2 regions of the Bacillus sp. Marseille-P3661 genome follow, and region 2 is predicted to be linked to the other one. Evidence: riboswitches for the same ligand, from Rfam matches in the RefSeq annotation. Region 2 holds a riboswitch; the other holds the start of a gene.
What was found. Region 2 has a riboswitch for thiamine pyrophosphate ahead of tenA (thiaminase II). Riboswitches for the same ligand answer to the same signal wherever they lie in the genome.

Region 1 (3,621 bases), on a different contig from region 2:
GGGAAGTCCTAAATGCTCCTTTGGTGTTACATAGCATAACATTGCGGTGCCATACCACCCAATCATTGCTGCACCAATTGCCGACGTGATATGGTCATAACCCGGTGCGATATCTGTTGTAAGTGGGCCTAATGTATAAAAAGGAGCTTCCTGACAAGTTTCTAGCTGCTTATCCATATTTTCTTTTATTAAGTGCATCGGTACATGACCAGGACCCTCAACCATTACTTGCACATCATGTTCCCAAGCTATTTTTGTAAGCTCGCCAAGTGTGTCAAGTTCTGCAAATTGCGCTTCATCATTTGCATCAGCAATCGAACCTGGGCGCAGCCCATCACCAAGTGAAAAGGCAATATCATATGTTTTCATAATTTCGCAAATCTCTTCAAAATGCGTGTATAAGAAATTTTCTTGATGATGATATAAGCACCATTGCGCCATAATCGATCCGCCTCTTGAAACAATTCCAGTAACCCGATTTGCTGTAAGCGGAATATATCGTAGTCGCACACCAGCGTGAATTGTGAAATAATCAACACCCTGCTCAGCTTGTTCAATAAGAGTATCTCGATAAACTTCCCATGTTAAGTTTTCCGCTACTCCATCTACTTTTTCAAGAGCTTGGTATAACGGTACTGTTCCAACTGGTACAGGTGAATTGCGGATAATCCACTCGCGTGTAGTGTGGATGTTTTTACCAGTAGATAAATCCATAATAGTATCTGCTCCCCAACGAGTAGCCCATGTCATCTTTTCTACTTCCTCTTCAATCGATGAAGAAACCGCTGAATTCCCAATGTTAGCATTAATCTTCACATGAAAATTTCGGCCAATAATCATCGGTTCAATTTCAGGATGATTAATATTGGATGGAATTATAGCACGACCCTTTGCAACCTCGTCTCTTACGAAATCAGCTGACAAATTTTCACGGATGGCAATGAATTCCATCTCAGGAGTGATGATACCTTTCTTCGCATAATGAAGTTGGGTGACATTCTGGCCATTTTTAGCACGAAGAGGTTTACGAGATAAACCAGGAAAAGTTACAACATTCACATGCTTGGAAGGATCTTTGATTCCATTATCCTCAGGCTTAATCATACGCCCTTCATATTCTTCTACGTTACCACGTTCATGGATCCATGAACTGCGAATAGCTGGAAGTCCTTTTTGAATATCCACCTTATAAGTTGCATCCGTATAAGGTCCACTCGTATCATAAACGGTTACAGGTGGATTTGGTTCTTCACCAACTGTGCTAGATGTCGGGCTCAACTCAATTTCACGCATTGGAACACGAATGTCTGGTCGTGAACCCTCTACATAAACCTTCTTACTACCTGGGAAACTTGATTGAATAGTGATACTTTCTTGATTCAAAGACGATGTGCTCATAAAAAAATCTCTCCTTTTTATTTTGTAAAAAGACGAGATCTGACGGCAAGCAAAGGGAGAAGTACAAAAAAAGCCGGGATCCAACTATGTTGGATGGACCCGGCTTTAATATGTAGAAGTAGTTATTTTACAAATATAAAAATCTAACTTCCCCACGCTGGTATGATCCAGATCAGGTCCGAAGGGTCAAGAAACTTCATTGTGTTTCTCTCTCAGCCCAACTCATTGGACACCCCTAGTTAATGCTATTAAATTAACAATTTAAATTATATAAGTTACTTTGGTAAATATCAACAATTTTTTAAATATTAATACAAAAGCACCACTTAACAAACTGTTAGTGATGCCTTATTATCCTAGTCTATTCCGTTGTGTCTATTGTTGACCCTTTTACAGTTTCAACGTTTTCCTGGTTTGATTCTTTGTGATCAGTCGAGGTATCTTCATTAGAATTTCCAGGTTCATAGGTATCCTTGCTATTTCCAAAGTTATTGACATTACCTCTTGATACAAAGCTCTCCAACATGGCCTTGACATCCATACCTGTTGTTTCCTTTAAACTCTCTTGTATACCCACCATTGTCTTAGTCACATTATTCGTAATTTTCGTAGCGCCTCCAGACTCTGAACCGCCCATATCAATTACTTTCATTCCTTCAATTTTTGATAATGGAAGCGCAACCTCACGAGCATATTTTGGCAGCATATCAATAAACATTTCAAGAATCGCTGCCTGACCGTATTTTTCCATCGCTTCAGCCATTAACTGCTTTGCCTCCGCTTCGGCAAGACCACGTTCACGAATAACAGCCGCCTCAGCAAGACCCTTCTGCTTTTCGATGAGTGCTTTCGTTTCACCATCAATTCTTGCCTTATCAGCCTCTGCCTCAGCTTTGGCTTTAATGTCATATGCATTAGCATCTGCTTGTGTTTTACGTCGCTTTTGTTCTTCAAGCTCTAATTCAACCTGACGCTGCCGCTCGATAAACTGAATTTTCATTTCTTCTTCCTTCACTTGTTGAGCAAGTCGAGCCTTCTCCAATTCGTAGGATTGCTCTGATTTTGCGCGAGCTCTTTCAGTTTCTTCTTTAATTTGCGCTTCTTTAATATCTCGCTCCTTTTTTGATTGAGCAATGGCTGTCAATCGTTTATTCTCTTCATCCTGTGCCTCTTGATCATTCTTTGCTTTGTACATTCGTGTTTCTTTTTCAGCATCTGATTCAGCCATTTCTGCTTTTTTGCGGATCTCAGCAATCCGCGGCCGCCCTAAATTGTCAAGATAGCCATTTTCTTCATCAGCATCACGCAAATCATCTAAACCAAAAGAAGTGATTTTAAAGCCCATATTATCTAATTCCTTTTGCGCAATATCTTGCACTTGTTGATTAAATGATTCTCGATCATTATTAATCTCTTCAACTGTTAATTTTGATAAGATTGCGCGAAGATTTGTGCCTAGAACCTTTGACACCTCATCCTCAATTTCATTTTGTTTTTTTCCTAAAAATTGTTCTGCATAATTTGCAATTCCTATTAAACTATCAGCAATTTTTACGGATGTAACAGCATCGGCAACAACGGGAACACCTTGTGAAGTGTACACTTTGGGAGTTGTTAATTTGATTTGAAAGGAGTTTAAATCAATTGGAGTACATGTTTGAAATAGCTTCAGTCGCACACCGCCACCGCGAATAATTTTTAAGCTACGACCATTTTCATCTTCAAAAATCCGAGGGTCTTGATCAGGATTTCCTAGTTTCGGTCCAGTAATGATTAACGCTTGATTGGAGCTAGCTGTTTTATATCTTTTTTTAAAAACAATAAAACCAATCGCTCCGCCAACAATTAAAATAAGCAGTAAAATTCCAACTAAGATCAGCCATATGAGGTTTAACATAGTAAGCACCACTCCTAAGTTAGATTTGAGCAAAATGTATAGAATAGTTCTATCACCCATTGCCCTTTGACAATACTTACGAAGTAAAATCGAAAAAGTTTCACACGACCGTATAATAACAGGATTTTTCTTACAATTAAACGACTTACTGAAAAATAGTACTTTTTTAACAGTCCATCCAAACGACATTTTAACAATGGAAAACCGTAATCTTGGCTATAATGGTACCATCTCAGTTTACAATTTTTTCAGTTGAAACCTATTTAAAGTTTTTACCGTATAATAGAGGTAGTAAATAATTATGGGAGACGATTGATATGAAATCC
Region 2 (3,621 bases):
AACAATTTTTCATCTTTCTTTCCTCCATTTAACCATATATTTTTCAATCCATGTAACTAATAAAAACAGTAAAATTCCAACTGCTGACAATAATAAAATTGGAGCAAATACTGCTGGTCCATCAAACTGCGTCATCATCCGCCGACTAAAGTACCCTAGCCCTGCTTGAGCACCTAACCATTCGCCAATAGCAGCACCAATAACACTTAATGTAACAGCGACCTTAAGTCCCGAGAAAAAGTAAGGAAGTGCATTTGGAATATTTAGTTTTAGAAAAATCTCTTGTTTAGTTGCTCCCATTGTCAGAAATAACTCTTCAAACTCCTTGCTAGATGCCTTAAGTCCATCAAAAACACTTACAGTAATTGGAAAAAATGTTATTAATACTGTTACAACAACCTTACTCCAGATTGAATATCCAAACCAAAGTACAAAGATTGGCGCTAAAGCTATAATTGGTATTGTTTGTGAAGCAATTAAGATTGGATACAATGCTCTTTCAACTGATTTATTTAAACTCATACAAATCCCGACTACAATCCCGAATACAATTGATATAGACAATCCCACTAAAATAATAAGTAAGGTTTTCGGAAGGTGCACTAAAAATAACGTGAACTTCAACTCCCACAGTCTTACAATTACTGCAGAAGGTGATGGTAAAATAAATGCCTTATCTACAATTTTCGCCGCAATTTCCCAAGAAATAATTGTGATTATGAATATAACGGTTGAGGAAAAGTAATATTTTATATTTACCAATCACTTCACTCCGAATCTTAGCTGCTCTATTAGCTGCTCTTTTATTTCGATTATTTTTTGTTCCCCAAAATCCCTTATCCTTCTTGGCCGTTCTAAAGGTACATATACTTCTTTAAGCGACGAAATAGGATGATCTGTTAAAACAAGAATACGATCTGATAATAGTAGTGCTTCGTCTACATCATGTGTAATAAATAAAATCGTCTGTTTATACTTATCCCACTTTTCAATCAACCACTCTTGCATCATTAACCTCGTAATAGCGTCAAGGGCGCTGAATGGTTCATCTAGCAACAAAATATTTGATCCGGTCATGATTGTTCTTAAAAAAGAAACTCGTTGACGCATCCCACCAGATAAATTTGCAGGATATTGATTTTCATAACCCTTTAATCCAAATTCATCTAATAAAGCTACCATTTCAGCTTTTGACCAAGTTCGCTTATTTTTCTTTAATTCAATAGGTAATACCACATTCTCTAAAACTGTGCGCCATGGTAATAACAAGTCCTGTTGAGGCATGTAGCCTACTGATCCTAATCGATCATTCATAGGAATACCATTTACCAAGATGGAACCTGACGTCGGTGTTTCTAATCCAGTTATAAGACGAAAAATTGTACTTTTTCCCGATCCGCTCGGACCAATAATACTAACAAATTCACCATTTTCTACTTTTAGATTTAATGAATTTATAATGTTTTTTTTACCATTATCATAACGAAAACTAACCCTATCAAATTCAAGCGCAATCTCATTCATAACTAGGCCACGTTTCTTGTTTGTAGGCTGTATCCCAAAACATATATTCAAATTTACTGGTTGTTAGAAAAATTTCTTCTAATCTAGCAATCTCTTTTCCTGACTTTCCTTCAGCTAATTCATCCAATAAATTGATTAACCACAATGCTAACGACCCAAATTCATCTGAACTGTACATTTTTATCCATTCACCAAAAAATTCATGATTTTGGGACTCTGGATTTTTGGTTCTTAGATCTTTTCCAATTTCCCAATAACTCCACATACATGGTAATAATGCTGAAACTAATTCTGCTAACGAACCGTTTTGTGCGATGTGGAGCATATAGTGGCTGTATGCCAATGTCGTTGGAGAAGCTGCAGCGTTTTCTAACTCTTCAGATGTGATACCGAAACGAGAAGCATATTGTCTATGCAATGACATTTCCTCGTTCAAAGTTGACTCTAGCAGATGTGCAAACTTTCTCATCAATTCAACATCATTTGTTTTTACTGTTGCTAAAGCGAAGAGCTTGGCAAAATCAATTAAATATAGATAATCTTGCACCATATAAAAGCGAAACTTTTCAGTTGCTAATGTACCACTTCCAATTTCTTGTACAAATGGGTGGGCATGATTTTGATCCCATATTGGTTTTACCTTCTCAAATAATTGATTACTAAACTTCATGCTGATCCATCCTTTTTTGTATTACTTTAACAATATAAAACAATGAATACGTCTATTTATGGTCTAATTAAATTCCCCCTAACACAAAAAAACCACCTCTTAAAAAGAAGTGGTTTAAAGTATACATAACCCATAACAAGCTTTAAGCTTGGAATAAATTTGAAAATTCAATGAAACACTGAATTTTTCCGCACACACACCACTTCCCTTCGCTAGTATTACCTAGATCAGGTTTAAGGGTTAAGACAAACTCAATTGTCCCTCTCAGCCTTTACAGCACCCCTAGTAGTAACGATAATATATATTCATTTCATTTCCGTCTATCTAATATTTACCATATATAGGCGTTTGTTGCAACAAAAAAATTTTCATATGATACATATTTACCTTGCATAAACAAATGCTATAATTAAATTTTTTAATTTAAGGAGACCAGATATGGTAAGAAGATTAGACATCTCAAAAAAACACCCACACTTTGACGGTTCCCATGAGGGACCTATATCAGATCCGTTATCTAGCGCCAACAAAATAGGGATAAGAATAGATGCAGATCCTCAACAACATATGAATGCTAACCCTTTCCATCTTTCTGGACAACCCAATAAAGAAATGGAACAATTTGGACGTTTCTTTGATGGAAAGAATAAGTAACTTCAAAGCGCCTCCATCCATAGGCAGGCGCTTATCCTGTTATAATTCAATACTGTTCAAATTTATCAATAAACAAACAACCTAACAATTGTAAGCATTAAATATTTTTCTGTATTGTAAATTTTATTGAAACGGAATCTTTAATTTTCTTACCATTTGTCCCTTTAATAGTATTCTTCACATATAAGTAATATGTTTCTCCTGTTTTATAGTCCTCCTTGTTACTAATCGATAAAGAGTTAGAGTCTTTTAAGGAGTAGTCAATGGTTGACAATTTATTGCCATCTGAGCTATAAATCATTATATTTTCGGTTGTAACGGATGAAAAATCAATAGGTGAGTCAAATTGAATCGTCCATTGTTTATCTTTTGCAACATTTGCAAAAGTACCAATCGATTCGTAGCCAGGAGTTGGATAATTAATACTTGTTTTATCATCCTGTTTCTGTTCGGGAACTTGCTGGTATACTATATTAGAAATTGTTATGAGCTTATCATTGTCTGTTAATCCTTTGGTATACGAAACAAATCCATAACTCCATGCATTCACACCCAATTTAATTGCACTTTCATAAATCATTTTACGCAGATCAGACATATGGATTCCTTTCAGATCAACGTAGCGAATACTAAACTCTTCGTTATAATTATTAAAGCCTTTTTCTATTAAATTTATTAGCTCCTGTATAGTAGTCGCAGTAAATTCGGGTAATAGATATTGTAATTCTAGTTCATTTAGCAATGCTGTAAATCGATCCGCTTCATTTGTAGTA

Region 1: linked by a shared signal. The riboswitch ahead of thiC (phosphomethylpyrimidine synthase ThiC) and the one ahead of tenA (thiaminase II) in region 2 are both predicted to bind thiamine pyrophosphate.

Annotation. Positions count from the first base shown of each region.
Region 1 is NZ_LT965958.1:156,087-159,707, reverse strand. Features, by position in the region: gene thiC (phosphomethylpyrimidine synthase ThiC) at 1-1,398, opposite strand, end outside; TPP riboswitch at 1,531-1,645, opposite strand; gene C1724_RS23380 (flotillin family protein) at 1,760-3,295, opposite strand; gene C1724_RS23375 (5-bromo-4-chloroindolyl phosphate hydrolysis family protein) at 3,613-3,621, shown strand, end outside.
Region 2 is NZ_LT965954.1:398,440-402,060, forward strand. Features, by position in the region: gene C1724_RS12950 (ABC transporter substrate-binding protein) at 1-13, opposite strand, end outside; gene C1724_RS12955 (ABC transporter permease) at 10-753, opposite strand; gene C1724_RS12960 (ABC transporter ATP-binding protein) at 763-1,524, opposite strand; gene tenA (thiaminase II) at 1,517-2,194, opposite strand; TPP riboswitch at 2,382-2,488, opposite strand; gene C1724_RS12970 (hypothetical protein) at 2,633-2,848, shown strand; gene C1724_RS12975 (transglutaminase domain-containing protein) at 2,946-3,621, opposite strand, start outside.